Regions from separate parts of the Streptomyces europaeiscabiei genome, predicted to be linked through region 2. Evidence: predicted binding sites of a transcription regulator. Region 2 holds the regulator's gene; the other holds the start of a gene.
What was found. Region 2 encodes HspR, which represses chaperone genes until heat shock. Its sites were predicted from a motif close to TTGAGNNNNNNNNNCTCAA; they were not measured.
Positions count from the first base shown of each region.

Region 1: a site for HspR is predicted at 5,889-5,907, ahead of lon (endopeptidase La). Genes of this name have one in related genera too.

Region 1 is NZ_CP107841.1:7,059,327-7,074,906, forward strand. It holds gene OG858_RS31035 (sensor histidine kinase) at 235-1,386, opposite strand; gene OG858_RS31040 (response regulator transcription factor) at 1,452-2,189, opposite strand; gene OG858_RS31045 (spermine/spermidine synthase domain-containing protein) at 2,321-3,010, opposite strand; gene OG858_RS31050 (RNA-guided endonuclease InsQ/TnpB family protein) at 3,513-4,670, opposite strand; gene OG858_RS31055 (GNAT family N-acetyltransferase) at 4,764-5,462, opposite strand; gene lon (endopeptidase La) at 5,930-8,338, shown strand; gene OG858_RS31065 (MarR family winged helix-turn-helix transcriptional regulator) at 9,274-9,768, shown strand; gene OG858_RS31070 (protein phosphatase 2C domain-containing protein) at 9,784-10,569, opposite strand; gene OG858_RS31075 (sensor histidine kinase) at 10,949-13,837, shown strand; gene OG858_RS31080 (roadblock/LC7 domain-containing protein) at 13,834-14,337, shown strand; gene OG858_RS31085 (DUF742 domain-containing protein) at 14,334-14,843, shown strand; gene OG858_RS31090 (GTP-binding protein) at 15,082-15,580, shown strand, end outside.
Region 2 is NZ_CP107841.1:5,709,773-5,725,352, reverse strand. It holds gene OG858_RS25050 (hypothetical protein) at 1-798, shown strand, start outside; gene OG858_RS25045 (hypothetical protein) at 908-1,171, opposite strand; gene OG858_RS25040 (hypothetical protein) at 1,168-1,374, opposite strand; gene OG858_RS25035 (GntR family transcriptional regulator) at 1,630-1,911, shown strand; gene OG858_RS25030 (fibronectin type III domain-containing protein) at 1,955-2,446, shown strand; gene OG858_RS25025 (hypothetical protein) at 2,631-3,065, shown strand; gene OG858_RS25020 (transposase) at 3,076-3,846, shown strand; gene OG858_RS25015 (heat shock protein transcriptional repressor HspR) at 3,912-4,358, opposite strand; gene dnaJ (molecular chaperone DnaJ) at 4,364-5,542, opposite strand; gene grpE (nucleotide exchange factor GrpE) at 5,621-6,310, opposite strand; gene dnaK (molecular chaperone DnaK) at 6,307-8,148, opposite strand; gene OG858_RS24995 (MraY family glycosyltransferase) at 8,643-9,845, opposite strand; gene OG858_RS24990 ((Fe-S)-binding protein) at 10,113-12,392, shown strand; gene OG858_RS24985 (DUF6281 family protein) at 12,519-13,412, opposite strand; gene OG858_RS24980 (FG-GAP-like repeat-containing protein) at 13,738-15,216, shown strand; gene OG858_RS24975 (FG-GAP repeat protein) at 15,448-15,580, shown strand, end outside.

The sequences.
Region 1 (15,580 bases), 1.3 Mb from region 2:
CTCGGCGGTGGCCCCGAGGAAGCCTGTCTTCGCCCGTTGCCCCGAGAAAGCCTTTGGTTGCCCAGGCCCTCGAAGTCAGTCTCGGGTCGTGGCTTCGAGAGGTTGTGGTGGGCTGCGGTTTGGCGAGGCTTGCGGGTGGGTTGTCTGCCGTTCCCAGGGTTTGCGTTGTCCGGCGCCTCAGGGGCCTGCGGGTTGGCCGTGAGGTGACAGGCTCGCTTCGCCTCGGACGTGGTGTCAGACCTGGGCCGGGCGCTGGCCGTTCTGTGCGGGCACCCCCGGCAGGAGCACCTGGATGCGGCAGCCCTTCGGGGACTCGGCGACGCCGATGCGGCCGCCGTGGAGGTCCACCGCCCAGCGGGCGATCGCGAGCCCCAGGCCTGTGCCGCCGTCGCTGCCGGGGCCGTGGGGGGAGCTGACGGCGCCGCGGTTGAAGCGTTCGAAGACGCGGTGCCATTCGGATTCGGGGATGCCGGGACCCTCGTCGAGGACTTCGAGGTCGAGGGACTCGGGGGTGAGGCCGCGGCGGGCCTTCACCGTGACTCGGCCGTGCGCCGGGCTGTGCTTGACCGCGTTGTCGATGAGGTTGGCGACGACCTGGTGGATGCGCTCCGGGTCCGCGTTCGCGGTGAGCTCCGGAGGGTGGACGTCCAGGTGCAGGTGGACGTCCGTGCGGGTGTGGTTGCCGGAGCCGGAGGTGATGCCGCCGCGGGCCGAGGAGACCATCTGGGCCTCCTTGAGGACGCCCGAGAGGTACGGCCAGACCTCGAAGCGGCGGCGCCGCAGCGGGACCACGCCGTTGTCCAGGCGCGAGAGGTCGAGCAGGGTCTCCACCAGGCGGCCCAGGCGTTCCGTCTGCTTCAGGGCCGTACGCATCGTCTCGGGGTCGGCCTGGGTGACACCGTCGACGATGTTCTCCAGGACCGCACGGAGGCCGGCGATGGGCGTGCGGAGCTCGTGGGAGACGTTCGCCACGAGTTCCTTGCGCTGGCGGTCCTGGGCCTCCAGCTCGTCGGCCATGAGGTTGATCGTGTGCGCGAGGTCGCCCAGCTCGTCCCGGCGGTTCTCGCTGACCCGGCGGGTGTAGTCGCCGCGCGAGATCGACCGGGCGACCGCGTTCATCTCGTCCAGGGGGGCGGTGAGCGAATGCGCCACGAACTGCGTAATCAAGAGCGTGGCGATCATCGAGAACACCGTGATGAAGCGCAGCTCCGTCTTGGTGTGCACCGCGATCATCGACAGACCGGTCGTGATCAGGACCGAGATGACGACGAGCGCGCCGAGCTTCGTCTTGATCGAGAAGGGACGCAGGCCGCTGAGCGGTCCCGCGCCCTTCCGCGACTGCGCGCCTCCGAGATTCCGCGACCTCGGGTCACCGACTCCGCTCATGACGCCACCAGCCCTCTGTCCCTACGTGCCTGCGTATGCCCTGCGCACACGGTGTGAGCACGGCTTCAGGGGGTCGGGGTCTCCAGGGCGTACCCCACACCGTGCACCGTGCGGATCCGCTCCGCGCCGATCTTCCGCCGCAGCGCCTTGATGTGGCTGTCCACGGTCCGCGTCCCGGACGCGTCCGCCCAGTCCCACACCTCGGCGAGCAGTTGTTCGCGCGAGAGTACGGCACGCGGGGTGTTCGCGAGACATACGAGGAGGTCGAACTCGGTGGGCGTGAGGTGTACGTCCTCGCTGCGCACCCGGACACGGCGCTGCGCGTGGTCGATCTCCAGCTCGCCGAGGCGCAGGATGCCCGAGCGAGGTGTGGTGGCGGCCAGCGCGGCCCGCTCCACCCGGCGCAGCAGGACGTGCACGCGGGCGGCCAGCTCACGCATGGAGAACGGCTTGGTCATGTAGTCGTCGGCACCGACGCCGAGCCCGACCAGCATGTCCGTCTCGTCGTCCCGGGCGGTGAGCATCAGCACGGGGACGGGCCGCTGGGCCTGGACGCGCCTGCACACCTCCAGGCCGTCGAAGCCGGGCAGCATGATGTCGAGGATCAGCAGGTCGGGCTGCCAGGCCTCCGCGGTGTCGACCGCGGCCGGCCCGTCGGTCGCGGTCTGCACGACGAAGCCCTCGGCGCGCAGGCGGGCCGCGATGGCGTCGACGATCGTCGGGTCGTCCTCGACCACGAGCACCCGGCGCTGTGCGCCCGGCGTCGCTGTGGTGCTGCTGTGGGTGGTGTGTGTCTGCTCCATCGCCCGCCCCTGTGTTGCTTTCCGGAATCCGTGGGGTGATCCCTTGACTACGCACGGCTGCGCATGACTGCGATTGACGCTTGAATGATCGGCGCCAGGAAAGCAGGGTACGGGCAGTCACCGCACCACGGCTATCCAGGTCGGATCGCAAGGTGCACCACGTCCGGAACTCCTCGGGCAACCATGATCTCTTCGGTACGCACCTGTTGGAATCCGGCATTCCGCAAGGTTTCCTCGAATTCCGCAGAAGGCTGCGCCGACCACACGGCAAGCACCCCACCAGGTCTCAACACCCTTGCACAGCTTGCCAATCCAGCTGGTGAGTACAGGTTTTGGTTGGCCTCGGAGACGGTCCAGCCGGGCCCGTTGTCGATGTCCAGGCAGAGCGCGTCGAACGTGGCGGATGTCTCATTGACGTACGCGACGAGATCGGCTTCCACGATGTCCGTACGGGGGTCCGCGAGCGCTTCCGCGGACACCTCTGCCAGCGGACCCGCGCGGTGCCACTCGATGACGGAGGGTTCGCGTTCGACAACCGTGATCGCCCCCCAGCGTGGATCCGCGGCGGCGTGTGCGAGCGAGAAGCCGACACCCAGACCCCCGATCAGCACACTTGGCCGAGAACGGCCGGTCAGGGCGTCGAGGGCGGCGTCGACCAGCAGCCGTTCCGAGCGTCCGTCCGAGGTGTCCATCAGGAAGCACCCGTTGGCGATGATCTGCAGCAGCTTTCCGTGCCGCCGCAGCACGACCTCGCCGTAGGGACCCTCGCGCCGGTCGATGACTTCGGGTGCGTCGACCTCGGGTTCGTCGATGATGGGCATCCGCCCATCTTTACGTGTCCGTGGTGTGGGGGGCTGCCGAATTACGGTGCCCCGGCGACGACTTGGCGTGATCAGGGCGCGGGCGGAGCGGGATAGGGGCGCCGGGCCGTGGCCGTGCGGGAAGACCGGGTTCTCGGTGTCGTCGGGCCCATCAGGGCGGGACGCCTTCACCTCCGCCATGGGACGCGGCAGTTCGAAGGGTGGTCGGACCTCGGCTCACGCCCGTCCGAGGGCCGCGGCGAGCAGGGACGCGTCGAGGGCCCCGTAGCCGGCGACGAGCACGGCGGCCTTCGCGGCGATCTCCGGGAGTACGGAGGCCGCTCCGGATTGACGCGGGCCGGCGACCCCGAGCGGAAGTTGGACGCGAAGGACCCGGGCCGGAGCGAGTGGCGCTGGGCCGTGCCGTGTCGCCGAGGGCCGTCAACTACCTGGCCCTGAAGGGCCGGGCTTGCAGGCAGAGTGAGACGTGATGCCCCACTGTGGTTCCCTGCGTCCGGTACCGCTAGGCGGTACTGGGGCGGTTGACTGCGCCCCGCTTCCACGCGGCATCGGCCCGGTGGGCGATGTTGCGGGAGCCGTTGTGGTCCGCGTGCAGGACGATCCCGCAGGATCTGCACGCGAACCGGGCTTGGCCGGTCCGGTTGGTCCGGTGCGTGTGCCAGCACTCGGAGCACTGGCGGGAGGTGTTGCGCGGGTCCACATGGACCACGGGCACACCTGCCCGCTTGGCTTTGTACTCGACGAACGCGCCGAGCTGGGCGAACGCCCAGGAGTGCAGTCGTGCCCGCTGGTCTTTCCTGGCCGTAACCCTCTGGCGGATACCGGACAGGTCTTCCAGTCCGATGCCCCGGGAGGTGCGTTCAGCGGTGGCGACGAGCTTCTTGGCGATGATGTGGTTGCGCTGGGTGGCGTACCGGGATTCCTTGCGCCGCTGGCGCTTGAGGACCCGGGCCGTGCTCTTGGTGCGCTTCTTCTGGAGCCTGGTGCGCAGGTCACGCTTGCGCTGCCGGTACCGGTTGACCTGACGTCCGGCCATGATCTCGCCGTCGGAGGTGGTGGCGATGTTGACGATGCCGAGATCCACCCCGAGGAAACCGTCAGGCTCGTACGCCTCGGGTTCGGCGGCGTCGATGGTGGCGACCAGGAAGAACATGCCGTCCCGCATCACCAGGTCGGATTCTCCCTTGCGGGAGGCCAGCAGGCGCATCGCCCCGGGCGCGCACACGAACGGGATGCCCTTGATCCGCCCGGCAACCGTCCAGACGGACACGGTCCGGGCGTCCAGGTTCCAGGTCAGGATGCGGTCGTCGTACGGCTGCGCCGCACCCTCCCGGAAACGGATCGGCTTCGCCTCCACCTTGGCCCGGCGCTTGGATCCCTCGGGGCCGTAGTTCCCGGCCCGCAGGTTCGCCTTGAGCGTGGCGTACGCATCACACACCTTCTTGACGGTGCGTACGGCAGCCTGCGCCCCGAGATCAAAGTCGGCCTTGATGCGGTGGTACACGGCATCCTGCAACCCGTTCCGGCGCTTCAGGTCCCTCGCGAACGCCACCTCGGACGCCGCGTTCGCGGCCCGGTTGCAGGCGCGCAGGGTCGCTGCCAGTGCGTCCGCGTCATGAGCGGACGCAGGCAACAACTTCACCTGCGCGACAATCTTCACACATAACACGCTATTGCGGTGGATTATCGGAGGGCAACTTGCCGTACAGGCACGGCCTTTCGCCCTGACGGCGAAACCCCGCCCCCTGCCCCGCTACGCGGGAGCTTCGATTCCTCCCCGGCCTGAAGGCCAGGGCATCCTCGAAGGAGACACGGTGAACTTCGCGCTCGTCAGCGGCGCCTCCACCCTCCACCCCAGGGACTCGTACAGCGCCCGCCCGTCCGGCGTTCCGCCCAGCACCCCCACCTCGGCGCCCTGTTCGAGCGCGGCACGGGTGAGGGTGCGCATGACGACCGTGCCGAGGCCGCGGCGGCGGTGGTCCGGGGACGTCTCTATCTGGTCGACGACCGCGGTCGTTCCGGTCGGGGCGATCTGGCCGCGCGCGGCCCAGGAGCCGTCCGGCGCGGCGACCATCACCCGGGTCACGCCACCCAACGTCCAGGTGCGGAGCCGATAGCCGTCGGGGGCGGGGGCCGGGGTCTCGTGCGTCCTGAGCCGCACGGACATCAGACAGCCCGGTTCCGGGTCGACCCACCAGCCCTCACCCAGCCAGGGGCCGACCCTCGACGATTCCGCGAAGACCTTGAGCCAGGTCCCGGCTCCGGTGACGGCGTCCGCGACCTTCCGGACCGTCGCCTCCTCGACCTCGTCGTTCGTCGCCGCGAAGACGTGGCGGGTGACGTGCTGGGCCATGCCCATGTCGATCGTGCACCCCCACGGCTCGACCGCCGGGGGCGCGGCACCGCGCGACACGACCCATCCGTCGATCCAGGCCCGCACGATTCCGTCCACCGCAACCCCTGTGTGTGTAATGGATGAGATTACTTAAAGACTATTACAGGGGTCGGGGTGGGTGAGACCCCCGCCGAGGGGTTGGCCGGCCGTCCACCCCGCCCGGAGGGCAGGCGGGGAGACGGAGAAGCCCAGGGCGGCAAGCGCCTGTGCCGGCCTTCCTCGCGCCTCCTCGCGCGAGGAGGCGCGAGGAGGTGCGAGGAGGTGCGAGGAAGGAGGGGATCGGCTGTCGGGTCTCGGTGCGCCGCGGGCCGCGGCGAATCCGGCCGTGGTGCGGTGTGCCCTGATCAGGGCAGCCCTGATTCCGGTGCTCCGGCCGCGCGTTGCGGCCCTCGGGGTCTTCGGTGGGAGTGTGCGCTTGGGCGGCGGTTGATCGCCCACAGCGAACGGCCCGTCCCTTGGGGAACATTCCTCGGCTCACGTGCATTGAGTCGGCATAGCTCAACTTGACTGCCTAGGGAGAGATCATGGCATCGACGTCCTCACCGCTCACCCTGCCCGTGCTGCCGCTCGACGAAGAGGTCGTGCTGCCGGGAATGGTGGTGCCGCTGGACCTCAATGACACGGATGTTCGGGCCGCGGTAGAGGCCGCGCAGGCGGCGGCGCGCGCGGAGCCGGGGAAGCCGAAGGTGCTGCTGGTGCCGCGGATCGACGGGGCGTACGCGGGCACGGGCGTGCTCGGGACCGTCGAGCAGGTCGGCCGGCTGGCCGACGGTGATCCCGGGGCGCTCATCCGCGCCGTTCGCCGGGTGCGGATCGGCGCCGGGACCACCGGGCCCGGCGCCGCCCTGTGGGTCGAGGGGACGAGCGTCGACGAGAACGTGTCGGATCCGCTGCCCGGGCAGGTCGCCGAACTTGTCAAGGAGTACAAGGCACTTGCCACCAGCTGGCTGCGCAAGCGCGCTGCCTGGCAGGTCGTGGACCGGGTGCAGGCGATCGACGACGTGTCGGCGCTCGCCGACAACTCCGGGTACTCGCCGTTCCTCACCACCGAGCAGAAGATCCAGCTCCTGGAGACCGGCGACCCCGTCGCCCGGCTGAAGCTCGCCACCCAGCAGTTGCGTGACCACCTTGCCGAGCAGGACGTCGCCGAGACCATCGCCAAGGACGTCCAGGAGGGCGTCGAGAAGCAGCAGCGCGAGTTCCTGCTGCGGCGGCAGCTCGAAGCCGTGCGCAAGGAACTGCGTGAGCTGAACGGCGAGCAGGACGGTGAGGAGTCCGACGACTACCGGGCACGCGTCGAGGCCGCCGATCTGCCGGAGGCGGTACGGGAGGCCGCGCTCAAGGAGGTCGACAAGCTGGAGCGGTCGAGTGACCAGTCGCCCGAGGGCGGCTGGATCCGGACCTGGCTCGACACTGTGCTCGAACTGCCCTGGAACGAACGGACCGAGGACTCCTACGACATCCGGGGTGCCCAGCGGGTGCTCGACGCCGAGCACGCCGGGCTGCAGGACGTGAAGGAGCGCATCACCGAGTACCTCGCGGTGCGCAAGCGGCGTGCGGACCGGGGGCTGGGTGTCGTCGGCGGGCGGCGCGGCGGTGCCGTGCTCGCGCTCGTCGGGCCGCCCGGTGTCGGCAAGACCAGCCTCGGCGAGTCCGTGGCCCACGCGATGGGGCGGAAGTTCGTCCGGGTCGCGCTCGGCGGCGTACGGGACGAGGCGGAGATCCGCGGACACCGGCGTACGTATGTGGGCGCCCTGCCCGGTCGGATCGTCCGGGCGATCAAGGAGGCGGGCTCCATGAACCCCGTCGTCCTGCTCGACGAGATCGACAAGGTCGGCTCCGACTTCCGGGGCGACCCGGCCGCCGCGCTGCTCGAAGTCCTCGACCCCGCGCAGAACCACACCTTCCGGGACCACTACCTGGAGGTCGAGCTGGACCTGAGCGACGTCGTCTTCCTGGCCACGGCCAACGTCCTGGAGGCGATCCCGGAGGCGCTGCTCGACCGTATGGAACTTGTCCGGCTGGACGGCTACACGGAGGACGAGAAGGTCGTCATCGCCCGGGACCACCTGCTGCCCCGGCAGCTGGACCGGGCCGGGCTCGGCGCCGACGAGGTCGTCCTCGACGAGAGCGCGCTGCGCAGGCTCGCCGGTGAGTACACGCGCGAGGCGGGCGTACGGAACCTGGAGCGGTCGGTCGCGCGGCTGCTGCGCAAGGTCGCGGCCCAGCACGAACTGGGGCAGCGGAAGCTGCCGTTCACCGTCACCGACGGGGACCTGCGCGAGCTCATCGGGCGGCCGCACCACGTGCCCGAGTCGGCCCAGGACCCGGCGGAGCGCCGTACGGCCGTGCCGGGCGTCGCGACCGGGCTCGCGGTCACCGGTGCGGGCGGCGACGTGCTCTACGTCGAGGCGTCGCTCGCCGACCCGGAGACGGGTGCGGCGGGGCTGACCCTGACCGGCCAGCTGGGCGATGTGATGAAGGAGTCCGCGCAGATCGCGCTCTCCTTCCTCCGCTCGCACGGCGCGGAGCTGGAGCTGCCGGTCGCGGACCTGAAGGACCGGGGTGTGCACATCCACTTCCCGGCGGGCGCGGTCCCCAAGGACGGCCCGAGCGCCGGCGTCACCATGACGACGGCCCTCGCCTCGCTCCTGTCCGGCCGGCTCGTCCGCACCGACGTGGCGATGACCGGTGAGGTCTCGCTGACGGGGCGGGTGCTGCCCATCGGCGGTGTGAAGCAGAAGCTGCTCGCCGCGCACCGGGCCGGCGTCACGACCGTCATCATCCCGAAGCGGAACGAGGCGGACCTCGACGACGTCCCCGCCGAGGTTCTCGACAAGCTCGACGTCCACGCGGTCACCGATGTCCGCCAGGTGTTGGAGCTGGCGCTCGCCCCGGCGCGGGCGGGGGTGGAGGTGCCGGTGGCCGCGTGATCGCCGGGGCGGCGTTCCCCGGGCTTCGTCGGCCCGGGGAACGCCGTCCCGGAGGCGGCTCTCCGGGGCCGGTCGGTCGGACGGCGGTCCGGTACGTGGGCGGGTGCGGGTCCGGTGGGGGCTGGTCGCGCAGTTCCCCGCGCCCCTGAAAGACCAGGCCCCTGCGGGTCTGAAGCCCATGGCCCTGCGGGTCTGAGAGCGACGGACCCTGCGGGTCTGAAGGTGACCGGGCCTGCGCGCCTGAGAGGCGACCGCGCCTGCGGGTCTGAGAGGCGACCGCGCCTGCGGGTCTGAAGGTGACCAGGCCTGCGGGTCTGAAAGGTGACCAGTCCTGCGGGCCCGAGGGTGATGGGTCTGCGGGTCGAAAAGCTGCGGGGCGCAGCCCCTGCTTTTCAGGGGCGCGGGGAACTGCGCGACCAGCCCCCACCGGACCCGCAGCGGACCCCCACCGGACCCGCAGCGGACCCCCACCGGACCCGCATCGGACCCCCACCGGACCCGCAGCGGACCCCCACCGGACCCGCAGCGGACCCGGGCGGTGGTTCGCCAGGCTGCGTCGGCCGCCCGACCCCAGCCCGACCCCCGCCCGGCCTTCGTGTGGCGCCCCAGACTCCGGTGGTGGTGTGACGGACACCCGCCGGACGGGTGAAGGCCCGGGTCCCCCGTGAGGGAGACCCGGGCCTTTCCCATGGGCCGACGGGCACGCGTGCCGACAAGCCGACGGGCACGCGTGCCGACAAGCCGGCCGGCGTGCGTGCCGACAAGCCGGCCGGCGTGCGTGCCGAGGAGCCGGCAGTCGGCACACCTGCGGAAGCGCCCGCGAGAGTGAGGCGGTCCGTGTCGGCCCGTGGCTGCGAAATACTGAACGGCGCTGCCTGCCACGGCGGCCCTGGCGGAAATATTCAGGAACCCGGAACGGAATCAGGAGCGCTGACGTGCACGACGAGGGCGGAAACGGCGACGGCGGTGGTGCCGGGTCCGGCATGCCGACGAGCGGTATGGACCAGGCGTTCCTGGCGCTGGAACGGGAGTTGACGGTCCTGCTGCGGCGGGCCCGCGCCAAGTCCGGGGAGATGGCCCGTGCCGTCCACCCCGACCTGGAGTCCGCCGCCTACGGGCTGCTGGCCCGCCTCGACGAGGCCAGCCGCCTCCGCGCCACCGAACTCGCCGCCTACATCGGCGTCGGCAAGGCCACCATGTCGCGTCAACTCCGCGCCCTGGAACACCTCGGCCTCATCGCCCGCGAACCCGACCCCGCCGACGGCCGCGCCTGGCTCGTCCATCTCACGGAGGAGGGCCGGGCCCGCTTCCGGGCGGTCCGGGACGCCCGCCGGGTCGCGTACGTACGGCAGCTCGCGGGGTGGGACCGGGACGAGGTGGCCCAGCTGGCACAGTTGCTGCACCAGCTGAACCGAGGCGTGGAGAGCTGAGCGCCGGAAAGGCCCTCACAACTCCACGAACACCACGCTCGCGTCGTCGTGCCTCTTGCCGCGCCCCAGGAAATCGCGTTCCGCGTCCGTGACTTCGAGCTCCCGCACCCGCTGCACCAGGCCGTGCGCCCCCGCCTTCCGCACGAAGGTGAGGCAGTCCGGCCAGCCGCCCTCGCGGAACATCTCCACCCAGCGGCTCGCGCCGTCCGTCAGCGCGACCAGCGAACGGACCTCCTCGCGGGGGACGGTTCCCGTCACCGCCCGTGCGGCCACGGCGGGATCGGCGGCCGCCGTCCAGAAGCCGCCCTCCCTGTTGCGGAGGGTCGAGTCGACGCTCGCGGCCGTGGCCAGGGCGGCCCTCGGCAGCAGGGACAGACGGTCGTCCAGTACGGCCGTCACCGTGCCGTCCGGTCGTTCGAACAGCAGGGCCGAGTCCGACAACACCAGGTACTCCACGGCCGTCGACGACCAGCGGGCGAGAGCCACTGTGGCCTGCGGGGTTCGTGGGTGAGAAAGGTCACAGGTTTGGGCGTGGGCCCGGGCGGTACTGGAAATGGCCTGTGAAAGCACGTCGGGCAACGGCGAATCCCGCTCCGAAACGGACAGTTCGGTCAGGGTGCCGCCGAGGCGGGAAGTGAACCATGCGACTGGATGTCGACAGCCGTAGCCGTCGGGCGGCGGGGTCACGCCGTCGAGGACGACGAGGGCGCCGCCCTGTCCCCCCGCGGGCAGGGCCACCGACGCGAAGTCCTCGTTGGGGCGGAGAGGGTCGCCGGGCTCCGAGACGAGTTCGGTGCGCATTCGGCCAGTCTGCACGAGCCCGCCACAAGATCCGTGAAAGGCCGACAACGGTCGCCGTACGACCCGGACCCTCCAGAAGGGGAGCCGGGTTTGGCATGGAATGATCGTGAGCGGTGAAGCGCGGCGGCGAATACTGTCAAAGCACGTCGCCGACGTCCAACCGGCCCGACGTGCGGGACAGCGGCACCAGCCGGAAGAACTTGCCCGCCAACTCCCCTGCGATGTTCACTCCTTCGGGTGGCGGGACTGATGATGCGGGACCACTGCCCACCGGCACTGGGAGGGTCGGGAGCCGTACCGGGGGGACGGCTGTACAGGACATACGTCATGTGAGTGGTCGACGGATCGTCACCCCGGCCCATGGGTACACGAGTCAGGAATGCGAGCACCGGTGCAGAAGACGCGGCCTCGGCGCGCAGACAAGCAGGCAGCTTCGAAGGCCTCCGCGGCCTCCCCGAACCAACCGGGGACGGCACAGGCGCAGGCCCCCGTCGGCACCGGGCGGAAGGCGCGCGTACGCAACCGGCTCATCGTCGCCGTGGCCGTCGTGGCCGCCGCCATAGCGGGCGCGGGAGCGCCCTCGATCCTCGCCGCCTCGGAGCAACTGCACGACACCCAGAGCCTGGTCACGCTCGCCGGACAGACCCAGGAGACGCTCACCCTCGCGCACGCGCTGGCCGACGAGCGCGACGAGGTCACCGCGTACATCGCCGCCGGACGGCCCAAGTCGGCCGCGCCCAGCAAGCAGCGCAGTGACCGTGTCGACACCCAGGTCGAGGAGCTGAGCGCGGACACCGGCGCCTCCGCCGCGATGCGGGAGACCGTCGAGAGCGCCGAGTCCATCGCCGGCATACGGGAGGCGGCGCTCTCCGGGAAGAGCACCGCTCTCGAAGCGCACACGGCGTACACCGCCGTCGTCACCGAGCTCCACGCCCTCGCCGAGGAACTGGCCGAGCGGCTGCCGCCCCGCGCGGGCGGCGGCGCCTACGCGCTCGCCGAACTCGACACCGCCGTCCAACAGGCCGCCGCCGCCCGCGGGCTGCTCGTCGCCGCGCTCAGCGTCCCGACGACCACCGAGACGATCGTCGACCCCGTCACCGGGCTGCCCACCACCACGACCGGCGCCTCGGCCGCCGACGCGAAGCAGCGCGACGCCCTCACCGTCGCCGCCCAACAGGCCCGCGTCCGCTCCGACGCCGCCCTCGCCCAATTCCGCGAGACCGCGCCCGCCGCCGGCCGCTCCTCGTACGACGCCACGGTCACCGGCCCCGAGGCCGACACCGCCGACACATACCTGACGGACCTCACCGACCAGCCCACGCTCTCCGACAGCGAGGCGGGCACCAGCGCGAAGAAGGTCGGCGCGGCGCTCTCCGCCCGGGTGGACCTGATGCGCGGCGTCGAGTCCTCCCTGTACGACCGGCGCACCAAGGACCTCGCCCAGCTGCGCGACGAGGACGTCACCGCGCTGGAGATCCGGATAGCGGTCCTCGGCGCCCTGATGCTCCTCGCCGTCGGCGTCGCCACCGGCATGGCCCGTTCCCTCACCCGCCCGCTCGCGGTGCTGCGCATCGGCTCCGCCCGCGTCGCCGGCGACCCGGCCACCGAGGAACCGGTCAAGTTCACGGGCCGCGACGACGAGTTCGCCCAGGTCGTACGCTCCGTCAACGCGCTCCACGCGCACGCCCTCGCGCTGCACGAGCGGCTCGCGCCCCTGGAGGGCGACCGCAAGCACCTGATCGGCCAGCGCCAGACGATGGCCGACGACCGCGACCGGCTGCGCGCCGAACTCGCCGAGGCCACCACGCACCTGACGAAGGTCCAGCACAGCGTCCACGCGACCTTCGTCAACCTCGCGCTGCGCACCCTCGGCCTCGTCGAGCGGCAACTCGCCGTCATCGAGGCGCTGGAGGAGCGCGAGCAGGACCCCGACCGCCTCGCCACCCTCTTCAAGCTCGACCACTTCGCGACCGTCATGCGCCGCCACAGCGAGAACCTTCTCGTCCTGGCCGGCCACGAGCACATCCAGCACCACGCCGGCCCCGTCCCGCTCGTCGACGTCGTCCGTGCCGCGGTCAGCGAGATCGAGCGGTACGAACGCGTCCGCATCGCGGCGCTGCCGCCGGGCGCGCACGTCGCCGGGTTCGCCGCGGACGACCTCAGCCACCTCCTCGCCGAACTCCTGGAGAACGGCACGTCGTTCTCGCCGCCGGAGATGTCCGTCGAGGTCTCCGGCTGGCTGATGGAGAACGGCGAGATCACCCTCTCCGTCCAGGACGGCGGCATCGGCGTCGCCCCCGAGCGGCTCGCCCGGCTCAACTCCCGCCTCACCGACTTCGACCCCGAGGCGCCCTACGAGCAGGAGGAAGGCGAGGGCCTCGGCCTCGGCCTGTACGTCGTCGCCCGCCTCGCCCACCGGCTCGGCACCCCCGTGCGGCTCCAGGAGCACGGGACGGGCGGCACCGCCGCGGTCGTCGTCCTGCCCAAGGGACTGCTGGCCCCCACGCCCGCCGTGCCCGTGGGCACTCCGGTCTCGATCACGTCCTCGCTCTCCCTGCCGGGCGTCGACGCCGAGGCCAACTCGAACGTCCTGCCCGGCCGTTCCGTCGCCGTACGCGAGCCGGAGGGCGACGGCGACCCGCTCATCGAGGCGGCCGAGCGGGCACTGCTGGCGAGGGAGGCCGTGGGGACGGCCGCCGGCGCCGCCGAGGCCGCCGGGGACGTCGTACCGGAAGACGACGAACCCGAGGCCGAATCCGAGGCCGGCCCCGAAACCGGGGCCGAGTCCGTGTCCGAGACGACGATGGAGCTCTTCGCTCCGGTGGCCCCGGGGAAGGGCGCCGACGAGGAGAGCGACGAGTACATCGCCGGCGAGGCCACCGACGAGCCGTACACGTTCGATCCCGACACCCACGAGCGTGCCGCCGACGAAGGGAACGCGGCGCGCACGGCGGAGGTGTCCCGGGCCGGGACGGCCGGGCAACGGGTCGAGGAGCCCCCGCGCCTCACCGACAAGGGTCTGCCCAAGCGCACGCCCAGGATCACCGCGCCCACACCCACGGCTCCCCGGCCACGGGTCGGGGGAGTGAACGCCGAGGAACTGCGCCGTCGGCTCGGCGGGTTCCACGAGGGGGCCAAGGAGGGGCGCCGCGACGTCGAGGCGGAGATCGCCGAGCAGTCGGGTGAGACGCGGATGCCCGTGGCACGTGAGTACCGGACAGAGGCAGTTGACACCACGGGGGGCACTTCCGAGGAGGAAAGCAGTTGACCGCGCCCATTACCTTCGGACTGAGCAGTGAAGCCCGCAACCTGCACTGGCTCCTGACCAACCTCGTCGAGGAGGTGCCGGGACTGCTGTCGGTCGCGGTGGTCTCCTCCGACGGCCTGCTGCTGCTCTCCTCCGACCCCGGCAGACACGCCGAGGCCCGCCAGACCCGGGAGGAGCGGCCCCAGGGCCCCCGGGGCTCCGCCGCCGACCTGGCCACCATCGTCTCCGGCATCGGCAGCCTCACCATCGGCGCCGCCAAGCTGATGGAGTTCGGCGGGGTCAAGCAGACGATGGTCGCGATGGAGGCGGGCAGCCTCTTCGTGATGTCGATCAGCGACGGCTCGTTGCTCGGAGTGCACGGCTCCCCCGACTGCGACATGAGCGTGGTGGCCTACCACATGGCGCTCTTCGTCGGCCGCGCCGGCCACGTCCTCACCCCGGAACTCCGCAGCGAACTCCGCAAGTCCCTGGAGGCCGAGGCGGCCGGGAGCAGCCGATGAGCGGCCAGAGCCAGAGCCAGAAGAAGAGCAGGGCGCGCGCCCCCGAGTCCGGTCCCGCGAAGCGGCCGACCGTGCCGAAGGGCGCGAAGAGGCTCCCCGTGCGCGGCGGCGACCGCAAACCCGCCCGCGTACGCCCCTACTCGCTCACCGGCGGCCGTACCCGGTTCGGTCACGTCCTCCTCGTGGAGACGTTCGTGGCCGTACTCGAAGCCCCGGCGGAGCAGCCTCGGTTGGCCGGGGGTTCCTCCCACATGCTCGGTGGTGGGGGAGGTTCACCCCACTCCAAGGTGATGCCCGAGATGCGGGCCATCGTCGAACTCTGCCGCCGTATGCGGACGGTGGCGGAGATCGCCGCGCTGCTGAAGATGCCGCTCGGTGTGGTCCGCGTCCTCCTCAGCGATCTCGCGGACCAGGGAAAGATCCGTGTGTACGGAACAGGTCACGGACCGGGACAGCCGGACCGCGCTCTGCTGGAAAGGGTGCTGAGTGGACTCCGCCGTCTCTGACGCCGCCTCGGCCGGCGTCAACCCCGCCGCCTCGGCCGGCGTCAACCCGGGCGTCGACGACGACGCCCCCCGCGTCGAGGTCGACGCGAACGCTCCTCGTCTCGACACGGAGACCGGACGCGTCGACACGGACACCGGACGCGCCGGTCCCGGCGCGCCCGGCGTCGACGTGGACGCGGCCCCGCCCGGGGGCTACGCCCGCGCCGCCTCCCGCGGTCTCGACCGGCTCGCCGACACCGTGGCGGCCGAACCCTTGGCGGAGCCCGAGGAGGAGCTGAAACCCTGGCAGTCCGACCTCAGCCGGGCCCCCATCGCCACGAAGATCGTGGTGGCGGGCGGCTTCGGCGTCGGCAAGACCACCTTCGTCGGCGCGGTCTCCGAGATCACCCCGCTGCGGACCGAGGCGCTGATGACCGAGGCCAGCGCCGGCACGGACGACCTCTCCGCGACGCCGGACAAGCTCACCACCACCGTGGCCATGGACTACGGCCGCATCACCCTCGACGACGACCTCGTCCTCTACCTGTTCGGCACGCCCGGCCAGGAGCGGTTCTGGTTCATGTGGGACGACATGGTGCGCGGCGCGATCGGCGCGGTCGTCCTCGCCGACACCCGCCGCCTCGGCGACTGCTTCCCCGCGCTCGACTACTTCGAGAGCTGCGGACTGCCGTACATCGTCGCGGTCAACGCGTTCGACGGCAGCGTGCGGTACGAACCCGACGACGTACGGGACGCGT
Region 2 (15,580 bases):
ACGCCCTCCGCGGAAGCTGCATCAATGCTCGTGGAGCACCATGCCGCCGCCGTACTGCTCGGCCTCGCTCCGGGCGCCGTCATCGATTCCGCGGTGGCCCGGCTCGACGTTCCCGTCCGTCTCCTCCTTGCCCGGACCACCTACAGTGCCGAGACACTCCAGGCGTTGGTGAGGCACGGCGACCGTCAGCTGTGGGACATCCTCCTCAACCCGAGGCGGCTCTTCTGGCCCCTGACGGGCAGCGAAGGTCGCCTCGGATGGGGGCACTTGCGGGACGAAACGCTGGTTCCGGCACTCCTCGCACAGGACGATCCATGGCTCAACGCCCGACTGGTGCGCGAGCTGTTCCACGGGTCCACCGCTCTTCGCTCCCACATGCGAGCGGTGCTCTCAGGCACACCGTTCGGGCCACGCGACGACGTCGTGACCATTCATCCGGATCTGCTCGCCGACTTCGCGGACTGGACTCCCGAGTCCGGAAGAGAGTTGCCCGCGTGGACCCGCGGAGAGCACTTCTGGGACTTCCCGCAGCCGGTGCTGGCCCTGCAGGCCATGATGGCGGTGCGACAGCGCAACTACCAGGACGCGGCTGAGACGCAGCTCTCGACGAGACAGAGCCTGGTCGCCGCAGCCACGATCGCTGCCGCAGGCCGGTTCGACCTGCTGCAGTACGTCGTCGACCGCTGGCGTGTCCGCTATCCGTGGCTGGACCACAAGGACGAACGGAAGCTGTACGAAGAGGCCATTCGCCTGCGTTCGGCCGGGCCCATCGAGGAGAGGCTGGCGGAGATGAGTTGAGCTGTCGGTCCGTCACGACAGATACGTCACCAGCAAGCAGTGGGTGGCCAGGGAGGAGCCCTGACCACCCACCGGCGTCACGGCCCTGCGGCCGGACTCCCTTTCGCCGTCACTTCCTGTCCGCGTCCGCGGTCATGATGCGGACGCATTCTTCGAGCGCCGCGCACAACGCCGGTACGAAGGCGGCGAGTTCGGCGTCCGACGCCTTCCCCGCCTCCAGCACGGCACCCACGACCGTCACCAGCACGGCGGCGGCCTTCAGCGCGTGCGTGTCGGCCAGCGCGTCGAGGAGACCGCCGGGGCGCGTGTCGGCGAAGGACTCCCGGCCCGTCCCCGGGTCCACGCCGAGACTACGAAGACGCGGCACGCTCATACGGCAGCCCCCCACGGGTAGTGGTCCTGGCCCGGCGTCGCCAGGACGGCCGCCCGGCGCCGCGCCCGCTGAAGGCGCCTGCGATCGAGTTCGTCCCGCTCGCGCTCCCATACGACGACGTACGGCCGGACCAGCGGCAGCCCATCGGCCCTGATGACGTCACCCAGGAACGGGCACTGGGGTGCGGGCCGGTACGTGGGCATGGGCGGACGGGAGGGGGCGGCGGGGGGCGACACGACAGCGCGGTGCGCTCCGCGGGCAGGCAGGAAAAGGCTCAGGATCGCGGCCAGTAGGTGCGCACAGGTCGACTCCTTTTCAGTCGGCTAAGCCCCGGCACGGAAGCTCTCACCCTTCCCGCCGGGGCGCTTCTTTGAGCCTCATGGTAGCGCATTGTATCGCTTCGTATCGATACGTATCCCAAAGAGCGCCAACCAGTCCACTTGCCTAGCGTCGACTCCATGAACCCTGACGCTGAGATCGACCACGGCGCGCCTCTGACCCCGTACCGGCAGCTGGCCGAGATCCTCCGCGCGCAGATTCGGCGCGGTGACTGGCAGCCCGGACGCATGCTGCCGAGTGAAGCCCAGCTCGTGCAGCGCTACGGGATCGCTCGGACGACCGTACGGAGAGGGCTTGGCCTGCTGGCCGACGAAGGATGGGTGTATGCCGTGCCCCAACGGGGGTGGTTCGTCACCGATCCCCTGCCCCTCTCCCCTGAGACGCCTGCATCCCCCGCGTAGCGAACGCGCGGCGGGGTCACTCCCTGGGGTCGACCAGTACACGGTGTGGCGGGGCACGATCGCCGACGGCGTCTGCACGGACACCGAACAGCTCGACAACACCCGCGTGACCGAGACGACGTGGCGGGACGTCGATGTCGCGGACGGTGAGAACCTCTGCTACGTCGTCCGCCCGGTCGACTTCGCCGAGAACCTCGGCGCGGGCACCACGGTCCAGGTCACCGAGCACGATCTGCGGCCCACCGTGGAAACGCCGGCCGGGGCCACGCACGCGGCCGGCGTGTCGCTCTCCGCCATCGGCAATGTGCAGGTGCACGGCTGGTCGCCCGCCGGCACCGAGGACTACGCGTCCTTCCGGGCCTCCCGCTGGAACGCGCGGACCGCCACGTTCGACGCGCTGCCGGACTCCGAACCGCTCTACGACGAGAACGTCCCGACCGGTACCTCCCTGTGGTACCAGGTCGTCGGCGTCCGCGAGGACGGAACCACCTCACTGCCGGTACTGGTGAGCGTGGCCGTACCACCGGCCTCCTGACTCCTGGCTCCTGACTCCTGACTCCTGGCTGAACGCCGAAGGGGCCCGGTTTCGGTTCGCACCGAGACCGGGCCCCTTCACACGCTTCCCTCGGCCGGCCCACGTGAGCCTGACGCGGTGCCGCCTAAGGGCTGTCCCGTATAAGGCTGTGAGCTGGGAGGTCGGCTGGCGGTACTGTCGGCCGATGGAGCCTGAGAAGTCGAGCGGGTGCCCGCTTCATGGCGGTGGGGCGGCTGCACAGAGTCTCGTGGGACGCCTGCTCGCGGAGGTCGTCGGATCGCAGCATGTGTATGGCAGCGATGCCCCTGCGGGGCCGCTGGACGTGTGGCTGATCGATGACCGGGGTGCAACCGTTCACGTCACAACTGGATCGGACGGGTGTCTGATCGTCGAGGAGTCAGAGCCGCACACCGGCTACGACATGGGCGACTCGGGACGCGTCACCGTGGGAGCGATCGGCAACGAGACACCGTTCGCAGATCACATCGGGGAAAGCATTCTGGCGGTGCGGGAAGAGCACGAACCGAACACCGGACGCGTAGCTCTGGAGCTCTCATTCCCCAGAGGTCGCGTCCGCTGCGAGAGCTGGGCTGAGGACCTCCGTCTGACCCTGATGTGATGATCTTGCTGTGGCTGGTGTGATCACGGCGTCAGAGCCGTCCTGGATAGCCCCGTTCACCGGGCTGAGCCCGCGGCAGTTCGGGAAGCTGGTGACGGTGCTGCGGCGCGAGGGCGCGGACACAGTCCGCAGGGGCCGGCCGTGGAGCCTTCCGCTGGAGGACCGCGCCCTGCTGGTCGCGGCCTACTGGCGCACGAACCTGACCATGCGGCAGCTCGCGCCGCTGTTCGGGGTGTCGAAGTCGGCGGCGGACCGGATCATCGACCATCTCGGGCCGATGCTCGCGCTCCAGCCCCGTAAGCGGTTCGCGAAGGACGCTGTGCTCATCGTGGACGGCACCCTGGTGCCCACCCGGGATCACACCATCGCCGAGCGGTCGAAGAACTACCGGTACTCCACCAACCACCAGGTCGTCATCGACGCCGACACCCGCCTGGTCGTCGTGGTCGGCCGGCCGCTCGCCGGGAACCGCAACGACTGCAAGGCGTGGGAGGAGTCCGGTGCCAAGGCCGCCGTGGGCAACACCGTCACGATCGCCGACGGTGGCTACCCGGGCACCGGACTCGTCATCCCGCACCGCCGCAAGCGCGGCCAGACCGAACTCCCGGCCTGGAAAGAGGAGCACAACAAGTCCCACAAGCAGGTCCGGGCCCGGGTCGAGCACGTCTTTGCCCGCATGAAGACCTGGAAAATCCTCCGCGACTGCCGTCTCAAGGGCGACGGCGTCCACCACGCCATGCTCGGCATCGCCCGGATGCACAACCTCGCCCTCGCCGGATAGGCAAGCGGGTCGCACGGCGGCCAACCACGCCCGAGGCGACCCGAAGATCATTTACGGGACAGCCCTTAGTCCTTGGCCTTCTTCGGCCGCCACACCACCAACGCGCTGCTCTGCTGCATCTCCTGATACGGCACCAGGTCGCGCCGGTACGAGGCGTGGACCGCGGCCTCGCGCTGGCGCATGGTCGCGGCGGCGCCGTCGAGGGCGGCCTCCATCTCGGCGACCCTCGACTGGAGGGCCGCGACCTGGTTCTCCAGCTCGATGATGCGCTTGATGCCGGCCAGGTTGATGCCCTCGTCCTGCGACAACTGCTGGACGGTGCGCAGCAGTTCGATGTCGCGGGCCGAGTAGCGACGGCCGCGTCCGGCGGTGCGGTCCGGGGAGACCAGGCCGAGACGGTCGTACTGTCGCAGGGTCTGCGGGTGCAGACCGGAGAGCTGGGCGGCCACCGAGATGACGTACACCGGTGTCTCTTCCGTCAGCTCATAGGGGTTTCGACGGCGGCCGTCCATCACATTCAAGCTCCCTTCGCGGCCTGGAACAGCTCCGCTCGCGGGTCCTCGCCCGCGGTCGCCTCGCGATACGCCTCCAGCGCGTCACGAGCCTTCCCCGACAGGTCCTGCGGAACACTCACCTCGACCGTGATCAGCAGGTCCCCGCGGGTACCGTCCTTGCGGAAGGCGCCCTTGCCCCGGGCCCGCATCGTACGGCCATTGGGGGTGCCCGAAGGCAGTTTCAGGGTGACCGGCGGTCCGCCCAGGGTCGGGACCCGGACCTCGCCGCCGAGTGCCGCCTCGGAGAACGTCACCGGCACGGTCACCGTAAGGTTGTCCTCCTTGCGGCCGAACACCGGGTGCGGGTCGACGTGCACCGCGACGTACAGGTCGCCTGCCGGTCCGCCCCGTTCACCGGGCGCGCCCTTGCCGCGCAGCCTGATCCGCTGGCCGTCGGAGACGCCCGCCGGGATCCTGACCTGCATGGTGCGGGACGACTTGGCGCGGCCCGAACCCTTGCAGATCTCGCAGGGGTCCTCGGCGATCAGGCCGCGGCCCTTGCAGTCCGGGCAGGGGTCGGTCAGGGAGAAGCCGCCGCCGGAGCCCCGCGCGACCTGGCCGGTACCGACGCACGTCGGGCACACGCGGGGTGTGCCGTTGGCGTCGCCGGTACCCGAACAGGGCTTGCAGGGTGACTGCGAGGACATCCTCAGCGGTACGGTCGCGCCCTCGATGGCCTCGGTGAAGCTCAGGGTGACCTCGGACTCGATGTCCTGGCCGCGCCGGGGCTGCACCCGCGTGGTGCCGGAGCTGCCGCGGTTGAACAGGCCCCCGAAGACATCGCCGATGCCCCCGCCGAAGCCGCCCGCCTGTCCCCCGCCCTGGGCGCCGCCTCCGAAGAGGTCGCCCAGGTCGAAGTTGAACGAGCCGCCGCCGGCGCCGGGCCCGGGGCGGAAGCCGCCGTTGCCGAAGAGGGCGCGGGCCTCGTCGTACTCCTTGCGCTTCTTGGGGTCACCGAGGATGTCGTTCGCCTCGGAGATCTCCTTGAAGCGCTCCTCGGCCTTGGTGTTCCCCTTGTTGGCGTCCGGGTGGAACTCGCGGGCGAGCTTGCGGTACGCCTTCTTGATCTCGGCCTCGGTGGCGTCCTTGGGAACGCCGAGGACCTTGTAGTAGTCCTTCTCGATGAAGTCCTTGGTACTCATCCGCGACGTCCCTCCTTCCACTCACCGCGCACGTCGGCGTGCACGTCACCGCGCACGCCACCGTGTACGCCGTCGGCGTCAGCCCTCTTCCGGGCCACCGCTCTCCTTGTCGTCGGCACCGGAGGCACCTTCCGCGGTCTCCGCGGAGTCCGCCTTGGCGGCCTGCGCCCCCGGCTGGGGCTCGGCCACGGCCACCCGCGCGGGGCGGATGGTGCGCTCGCCGATGCGATACCCCGGCTGGAGAATCGCCACGCACGTCGTCTCGGTGACGTCGGGCGCGTAACTGTGCATCAGGGCCTCGTGGATCGTCGGGTCGAAGGGCTCGCCCTCCTTGCCGAACTGCTGCAGGCCCATCTTCGCCGCGACGGTCTCCAGCGACTCGGCGACGGACTTGAAGCCGCCGACGAGCTCACTGTGCTCCCGCGCGCGGCCGATGTCGTCGAGTACGGGCAGGAGTTCGGTCAGGAGGTTCGCGATGGCGATCTCCTTGACCGTGATCCGGTCGCGCTCGACCCGGCGGCGGTAGTTCTGGTACTCGGCCTGGAGCCGCTGGAGGTCCGTCGTGCGCTCACCGAGCGCCGTACGCACCTGGTCCAGCTGCGCCGTCAGACCGGCCACCTGGGCCGTCGCTGCCGCGTCCCCGGCCGGGGCCGCCCCCTCCTGGGGGGCGGCCTTCGGCTCGGCGTCGTCAGAGCCGGAGGGGACGTCGGGCTGCTGCGGCTGACCTTGCGGTTGCTGCTCGTCGAAGCCCGGGGTCTCCTCCGTCACGCGGCACCGTCCTTGCGCTCACGGTCCTCGTCGACGATCTCGGCGTCGACGACGTCGTCGTCGGCCTTGGCGTCACCGGCACCGCCGCCCGCGGCCTGCGCGGCCTGGGCGTCGGCGTACAGGGCCTGGCCGAGCTTCTGCGAGACGGCCGCGACCTTCTCGGTGGCCGTACGGATCTCGGCGGTGTCCTCACCCTTGAGCGCGGCCTTGAGCTCCTCGACGGAGGCCTCGACCTCGGTCTTGATGTCGCCCGGGACCTTGTCCTCGTTGTCCTTGAGGAACTTCTCGGTCTGGTAGACGAGCTGCTCGCCCTGGTTGCGGGACTCGGCGGCCTCGCGGCGGGCGTGGTCCTCCTCCGCGTACTTCTCGGCCTCCTGGCGCATCCGGTCGACCTCGTCCTTCGGCAGCGAGGAGCCGCCGGTGACGGTCATCTTCTGCTCCTTGCCCGTGCCGAGGTCCTTCGCGGTCACGTGCATGATGCCGTTGGCGTCGATGTCGAAGGCGACCTCGATCTGCGGGACACCGCGCGGGGCGGGCGGCAGACCGGTCAGCTCGAACATCCCGAGCTTCTTGTTGTACGCCGCGATCTCGCGCTCGCCCTGGTAGACCTGGATCTGCACGGACGGCTGGTTGTCCTCGGCGGTGGTGAAGATCTCGGACCGCTTGGTCGGGATCGTCGTGTTCCGCTCGATGAGCTTCGTCATGATCCCTCCCTTGGTCTCGATACCGAGGGACAGCGGGGTCACGTCGAGGAGCAGGACGTCCTTGACCTCACCCTTGAGGACACCGGCCTGCAGGGCGGCGCCGATGGCGACGACCTCGTCCGGGTTCACGCCCTTGTTGGCCTCGTTGCCGCCGGTCAGCTCCTTGACCAGCTCGGCGACGGCGGGCATACGGGTGGAACCGCCGACGAGAACGACGTGGTCGATCTCGGAGAGCGCGATCCCGGCGTCCTTGATGACGTTGTGGAACGGCGTCTTGCAGCGCTCCAGCAGGTCGGCCGTCAGCTGCTGGAACTGGGCGCGGGTGAGCTTCTCGTCCAGGTGCAGCGGGCCCTCGGCGGACGCCGTGATGTAGGGCAGGTTGATCGAGGTCTCCGTGGAGGAGGACAGCTCGATCTTCGCCTTCTCGGCGGCCTCGCGCAGACGCTGCAGCGCCATCTTGTCCTTGGCGAGGTCCACACCGTGGCCGGCGCGGAACTGCTGCACCAGGTAGTCGACGACACGCTGGTCCCAGTCGTCACCACCGAGGTGGTTGTCACCGTTGGTGGCCTTCACCTCGACGACGCCGTCACCGATCTCCAGGAGCGACACGTCGAAGGTGCCGCCGCCGAGGTCGAAGACGAGGATCGTCTGGTCGTCCTTGTCGAGGCCGTACGCGAGAGCGGCGGCCGTCGGCTCGTTCACGATGCGCAGGACGTTCAGGCCCGCGATCTCGCCGGCCTCCTTCGTCGCCTGACGCTCGGAGTCGTTGAAGTAGGCCGGGACGGTGATGACCGCGTCCGCGACCTTCTCGCCCAGGTAGGCCTCGGCGTCGCGCTTCAGCTTCTGCAGGATGAAGGCGCTCATCTGCTGCGGGTTGAAGTGCTTCCCGTCGAGCTCGATCTTCCAGTCCGTGCCCATGTGACGCTTGACGGACCGGATCGTCCGGTCCACGTTCGTGACCGCCTGGCGCTTGGCGACCTCGCCGACGAGCACCTCGCCGTTCTTGGCGAAGGCGACGACGGACGGCGTGGTCCTGGCGCCCTCTGCGTTGGTGATGACGGTGGGCTCGCCGCCTTCAAGAACGCTGACGACGGAGTTAGTCGTGCCCAGGTCGATGCCGACCGCACGTGCCATTTCAATTCCTCCAGCAATGACTTGAGTGGAACGGACTCAAGTGTGCATGACGCCCAGCGATGGGTCAACAGAGCTGAGTCGAGGGGGCTCAACTCTTATGTTTTCCTTATACGCAACCAGGGCCTGACCTGGGCATATAAGAGCACAGTGGCGGGCGCCAACCCTGCGCGGGGGGTCGTCTTCCGACTGGCGGGCGACCAGGACGGGTGATCGAAGCGATCGCGCAGACGACCAGGAAGGTGACCGATCCGATCGGGTCGACGCCTGAGACGGTGACCGATCCGATCAGGTCGACGCCTGAGACGGCGACCGATCCGATCGGGCTGACGACCGAGACGGCGACGATCCGACCGCGCTCAGCCAGTACCCACACACCCGGACCCCACCCCCGTCCCGCCAACCCGCCATATCGCCATCCCGCCGGGGACCCCGGCCACCCCAGCGCCCTGCCGCGGACCCCGGCCCCCCGCCGCCCTGGCCCTACCCCAGCGCCCCTACCCCACCCATCCCCGCCGCCCCAGCTCCGCCGTCTCCTGTTGGCGAATGCGCTGCGGCCGGGACGTGGGGCCGGGAGCGCGGCCTCCCGGGATGGGGCGGGGCCGGGGGTCGGGGGCCCGGTGGACGCCTGCCGGGACGGCCCGGGCGGCGGTGGGCGCGGGGCTGCGGGTGGTGGCAGCCGGAATCGAGCGGGTGGCGGGCCGGGCGGAGGCAGGGGCGGGGCGGGCACCGCCGACCGGCACGAAGAGCATCCCGAGCACGACCACCCCGGCCGCCCCCGCGACCCACAGCGCGGAGCGCGGCTCCGTCCACAGCATGTGGATGGCGAACCCGACACCGGCGGAGCCCGCCGCGGCGATCCCCAGTACGACCACCACCCCCGGCGGCGTGAGACCGATCCGCCGCAACCGGTGCGCGAGATGGTCGGGCCCACCCCGCCACAGCTCCCGCCCCGCCCGCTTCCGCGACACGAGGACGAGAAGGACATCGGCGGTCGCCACGGCCGTGAGGGCGAAGGGCGCCCCGACGCCGACCCCGTACCCGGCCCCGTATCCGACGGCGTACACATGCAGCACGCCCCCCGCGAGCACGAAGCCGACGAAGAGGGCCCCACACGTGCCGAGCACGACCCGCGCGGGCGGCCAGTTGTGCATCAGGAACCCGGTGAGCGCGGCCGCCAGCACACTGAACAGTGTCGCCAGACCGTCCATGACCTCGGCCGCCGCACACCCGCTCAACGCGAACGCGGTGACGGCCCCGACCACCCCGAGGGCCCCGTCGGAACGCGTCATCCCCTTGAACCCGTGCACCACGAGGACGATCCAGAGGACCCCCGACACCCCGCCCAGCACGCCCAGGTCGCGGTACGGCACGACCAGCGCGGCGGCGACGACCACCCCCGCCGCACCCACCACCGCGGGAAGCCGCCAGACATCACCGACCAGCCCGAGCACCCCGAGCCCGGCCCCCACGACGATCAGCCACCCCGCCTCGCCCCCCAACGGAGCAACCCCGCTCCTCTCCCCCACCCACGCCACGACCCCCACCCCGGCCATCACCGCGACGCCACCGAGCAACGGCACCCGCCGCCCCCGACGCCGCTCCACGATCCCCAGCCGCAGCGCGGGCACGCGAACGGCCGCCGAGAGCAGGGCGGTCAGCAACAGGGCGGAGGCAGCGGCAAGGATTCCGTACAGCACGGATCCAAGTTAGGCGCGAATGTCACAATTTCTGATGAATAACACGATCGTTTTGAAACAGCACGATCGCGCCGGCATCGACCTCGGTTCGACAGGGCCGCACTCAGGCAACCCTCAGCGACGCAGATCACCGCCCCCCTGGCTACAGTGCGGCAGGAGAACTGGGTAGTCTCAGACGGACTGCATAAGTTACCGCTTAGTAATGATCTCTCCGAGGAGCCCGGCAGGCACCCGGAGGAAAACCCTCGCAGGCCCGAGGAGCCCCCAATGCAACTCGCCGCGATCATCGTGTCGCTGGTCCTGACCGTGGTCGGCGTTGCGCTCATCGCCCGAGCCGTGGCGCAGATCTACCGGTTCGTGAAGCTCGGTCAGCCGGTACCGGCGGGCAGCCGCACGGACGACCCGAAGGCGCGCTCGATCACCCTGGCCAAGGAGTTTCTCGGCCACACCCGGATGAACCGGTGGGGGATCGTCGGCTTCGCCCACTGGTTCGTCGCGATCGGCTTCCTGACGCTGCCGCCGACCCTCGCCCAGGCGTACGGCCAGCTGTTCCAGGCGGACTGGACGCTGCCGGTGATCGGCGGCTTCCTGCCGTTCGAGATGTACATCGAGTTCATCGGTGTGATGACGATCGTCGGCATCCTGGTGCTGATCGCCATCCGGCTGCTCAACCTGCCCTCCCGGGCCGGCCGCAAGTCGCGTTTCGCGGGCTCCAAGGCCTGGCAGGCGTACTTCGTCGAGTACGTCATCCTCACCATCGGCCTCGCGATCTACACGCTGCGCGGTCTTGAGGGCGCCATCCACCACGTGGACCACTACGAGGCCGGGTACTTCGCCTCGTACCCGCTGGTCCTCGCCTTCAAGGACCTGGACCCCTCCACCCTGCAGAACCTGGTGTACTTCACCGCGATGATCAAGATCGGCGTCTCGCTGATCTGGATGATCACGGTCTCGCTGAACACCAACATGGGTGTCGCCTGGCACCGCTTCCTCGGCTTCCCGAACATCTGGTTCAAGCGCAACGCCGACGGCGCCACGGCCCTCGGCGGCCTTCAGCCCATGACGTCCGGCGGCAAGGCGATCGACTTCACCGACCCCGGTGACGACGACGTCTTCGGTGTCTCCCAGGTGGAGCAGTTCTCCTGGAAGGGCATCCTCGACTTCTCGACCTGTACCGAGTGCGGTCGCTGTCAGTCGCAGTGCCCGGCCTGGAACACCGGCAAGCCGCTGTCCCCCAAGCTGCTGATCATGTCGCTGCGGGACCACGCGCACGCCAAGGCCCCCTACCTCCTCGCCGGTGGCGGCAAGACCATGGAGGGCGAGGAGAAGGCGTCCGAGGAGCAGCTCAAGGACGTGCCCGCCGCCGCTCTCGCCGAGGCCGAGCGGCCGCTGATCGGGACCGTCGAGGAGAACGGCGTCATCGACCCCGACGTCCTGTGGTCCTGCACGACCTGCGGCGCCTGCGTCGAGCAGTGCCCCGTCGACATCGAGCACGTCGACCACATCGTCGACATGCGCCGCTACCAGGTGATGATCGAGTCCGCGTTCCCGTCCGAGGCGGGCACGATGCTCAAGAACCTGGAGAAGAAGGGCAACCCCTGGGGCCTGGCGAAGAAGCAGCGCCTGGAGTGGCTCAAGGAGGTCGAGTTCGAGGTCCCGGTCGTCGGCAAGGACATCGAGGACCTCTCCGAGGTCGAGTACCTGTACTGGGTCGGCTGCGCCGGCGCGCTGGAGGACCGGGCCAAGAAGACCACCAAGGCCTTCGCGGAGCTGCTCCACATGGCGGGCGTGAAGTTCGCCATCATGGGCGGCGACGAGAAGTGCACCGGTGACTCCGCCCGCCGCCTCGGCAACGAGCCCCTGTTCCAGGAGCTCGGCATGGAGAACGTCGCCGCGCTGAACATGGCCTTCGGCGAGGACGACGAGGACGAGTCGACGAAGAAGCCCAAGTCGGCCAAGAAGATCGTCGCCACCTGCCCGCACTGCCTCAACACGCTCGGCAACGAGTACCCGCAGCTCGGCGGCGACTACGAGGTCATCCACCACACCCAGCTGCTCCAGCACCTCATCGACGAGGGCAAGCTGATCCCGGTGACCCCGGTCGAGGGCCTGATCACCTACCACGACCCCTGCTACCTGGGCCGGCACAACAAGATCTACACGCCCCCGCGCGAGATCATGTCCGCCGTCCCGGGCCTGCGCCAGCAGGAGATGCACCGCCACAAGGAGCGCGGCTTCTGCTGTGGCGCCGGTGGCGCGCGGATGTGGATGGAGGAGCGGATCGGCAAGCGCATCAACAACGAGCGCGTCGACGAGGCCCTCTCCCTCAACCCCGACATCGTCTCCACCGCCTGCCCGTTCTGCCTCGTCATGCTGACCGACTCGGTCAACGGCAAGAAGAACGAGGGCAAGGCCAAGGAGTCCATCACGGTCGTCGACGTCGCCCAGCTCCTGCTGGAGTCCGTGAAGACGCCCGTCCCGGACGACGAGCCCCCGGCGGGCACGGCGGAGACGGAATCCGAGCCGGAACCGCAGCCCGTGAAGTAGCCCTCCCACAACGGCAGTCGGTACCACGGCAGCCGGTACCACCAGTACGTCGCCCCCGGTCTCCGCCGCTCGGACCGGGGGCGTCGCCATGTCACCGCGCAATCAGCCCACCGCGGTGCACCCGGCTCACCGCTCCTCGGCCGGAAGGAGTTCCTCGACCTCCGGCGGAAGGTCGTCGGCCATGCGCACCATGAAGAACGGCTCCTCGTCCGCCGAGAAGCGGATCGCTATGGCGTCGGCCGGGTCCAGCCCCTTGACCGTGTACGCCTGGAACGCCGCCGGCTCGGCCGTGTCGTCGACCTCACCGGGCGTGTCGCCGCAGGGCACCGCACGGGCCTTCCCCACCTTGGCCCCCAGCTCGATCGCCGCGTCACCGCGGTCGCTGTAGCTGTCGCCCCCGTACTCCACGACGAGCACGCACTTCGCCGGAGCCTCCCCACTGCCGCTGTCGCCACTGTCGGGACCGCCCGCACCGGCATCGTCCTCGGGCTCCTCGTCGAGGGCGACGGCGTCGCCCCCACCGTCGGCGTCCCCACCGTCGGCGTCCCCCGCGCCGTCTCCGATGCCGTCCCCCGGCTCGTTCACGTTGGTGTCGGCGTCCTCGCCCTCCCGCTCGTCCTTCCCGAAGAGACGCTCGGCCGCCTCGTTCACCCCTTCGTCCCCGGTCGCGTGGATCACGACGCGTACCTCGCCCCCCGGTGACTCACGGACCGCGATCGCGTCCTCGGTGTCGATGCCCTTGAGGGCGTACGCCGCGTAGACGGTCAGGTCCTCGACCGGTACCTGGTCCTCCTCGCCACCGCCCTGGTCGTCACAGACCGAGTACCGTGCGGTGCCCACCTCGGCGCCGAGGGTGTAGTCGACCCTGCCCGCCTCGACGTACACCCGGTCGTCGTGGTCCACGGCGAACACGCACGAGGCCGAACTCGTCCCGCCCGGCTGCAGTGCCGAGCAACCGACCGCCAGGGGTGTCATCGCCAGGGCGGCCAGGGCGATCCGTGCACGGGTACCGCTCAGCATCAGGTCTCCTACCGGTTCGACGGCATGTCTGTCGTTGCCTCGCACCGCAGACGCACGACCACCGCGGAACGTTCGGACGACCGGCCGGCCCGGCGCCCCAGGCCCAGCGACCCAGCGGGCCCACCGGGCCCACCGGGCCTCCTCGCCCCACTGACCCCAAAAATTTCTCGAACTCCCGTACAACCCTCCCGCCACCCCACCGGTCTCTTGTTCGCCAACTTTCCTGTGAAGCCCAGGCGAACTCCGGGCGAACGCGGACAGAAGGGCACCCCATTTGACTGCGGGACGCCTGCCAGGCGTCCCGCATGCGGCAGGAGATTCCCGCATGCGCAAGCACCTGAGACTCGCCCTCGCGACGGCCTCCGCGGTCGCGCTGACCGGCGGTCTGCTCACCTTCTCGGCCGCGACGGCGACGGCGGCCGACTCGGTCCACCACCCCGTGGCCGACTTCAACGGCGACGGCTTCGGCGACGTCGCGTACTCGGCGGGCGGGGCCTCCGTCGGCGGCAAGACGGCCGCCGGGCAGGTCGTCGCCCTGTACGGCTCCGCGAACGGCGTGACCTCAACCAAGCGCACGACCATCAGCCAGAACACGACCGGCGTGCCCGGCAGCGCCGAGGCCGACGACTGGTTCGGCTGGTCCACCGCGTACGGCGACTACAACGGCGACGGTTTCGACGACCTCGCCGTGTCCGCCCCGGACGAGGACGTGTCCGGCGACACCGACGGCGGCACCGTCCTCATCGTGTGGGGCTCGGCCAAGGGCCTCTCCGGTGCCACCACCATCAAGGACCTGGCGCCCTCGTCCCACGACCAGTGGGGCAAGTCGCTCGCCTCGGGCGACTTCGACGGCGACGGCACCGAGGACCTGGCGATCGGCAACTCGTCGAACCTCGTGTACATCGTCGGCGACGGCATCACCAAGTCCGGGTCGTTCGGCGACCAGTACGGCGTCAAGATGGACATCCGCTCCGGCAAGGGCACGGGCGCGGTCATGCTGACCGCCGGCGACACCAACGGCGACAAGCGGACCGACCTGGTGGTCGACGGCTACGAGACCGACGGCGACTGGGGCTACAACACCAACTGGTACGTGCCGGGCGCGGCCGACGGCCTGGGCGCGGACGGCGGTGACCGGGAGCTGAGGCGCGGTGTCATCACCGGCATCGGCGACGTCAACGGCGACGGCTACGGCGACGTGGTCACCGGTCAGGACTGGGACCCGTCCAAGGACGGCAGTGAGCCCAGCGTGCCCGACTCGTCCACCGGCGGCAAGGTCCACATCATCTACGGCTCCGCCGACGGCCCGACCACCACGGTCGCGGTGACGCAGAACAGCGGCAACGTGCCCGGCTCGTCCGAGCGCGGCGACTTCTTCGGCAGCGAGCTGTCGCTCGGCGACATCAACGGTGACGGGAAGGCCGACCTGGTCGTCGGCTCGCCCGGCGAGAACCTCGGCGGTGTCGTCAACACCGGCGCGGTGACCGTCCTGTACGGCTCGGCCTCCGGCGTGAACACCACCTCCGGCCTCCAGTACTTCGCCCAGTCCACGGCCGGCGTCCCCGGCTCGGACGAGAAGGACGACCTGCTCGGCGGCGAGGTCAAGCTCACCGACGTCACCGGTGACGGCCGGGCGGACCTGACGGTCGGCTCGTACGGCGAGAACGACTACAACGGCTCGCTGCTCTACCTGCCCTCCAACGGCACGAAGATCACCACGACCGGCGCCCGCTCCATCGCCCCGTCCGCGGTCGGCGTCTCCACCGCCGGCCAGCCGGTCTTCGGCTCGAACGCGGCCAACTGAGCACCGGCTGACGTACACGGTCCGTGAAGGGGGCCCGCATCCGACAAGGGTGCGGGCCCCTCACACACCAAGGGCGGTCCGCGACCCCGGAAGTTCACCGAACTCCCGGGCAGCCCTCCCGCCCTCCACCGGTCTGCTGCCCGCACACCCTTACGACGGCTTCGCACGCCCCTACGACGGCAGTGGGGCCCGCCGCGCTCGGCGCGCGCCCTTCTCCCTCCTGGAGTCCCCTTGCGTACTCGCTCCTTCCTCCTGGCCGCCACCCTCACCACCGGCCTCCTCACCGCGCTGCCGGGCACCGCCTCGGCAGCCCCCTCCGGCCTCTCCGGCGACTTCAACGGCGACGGCCACCGCGACCTCGCGA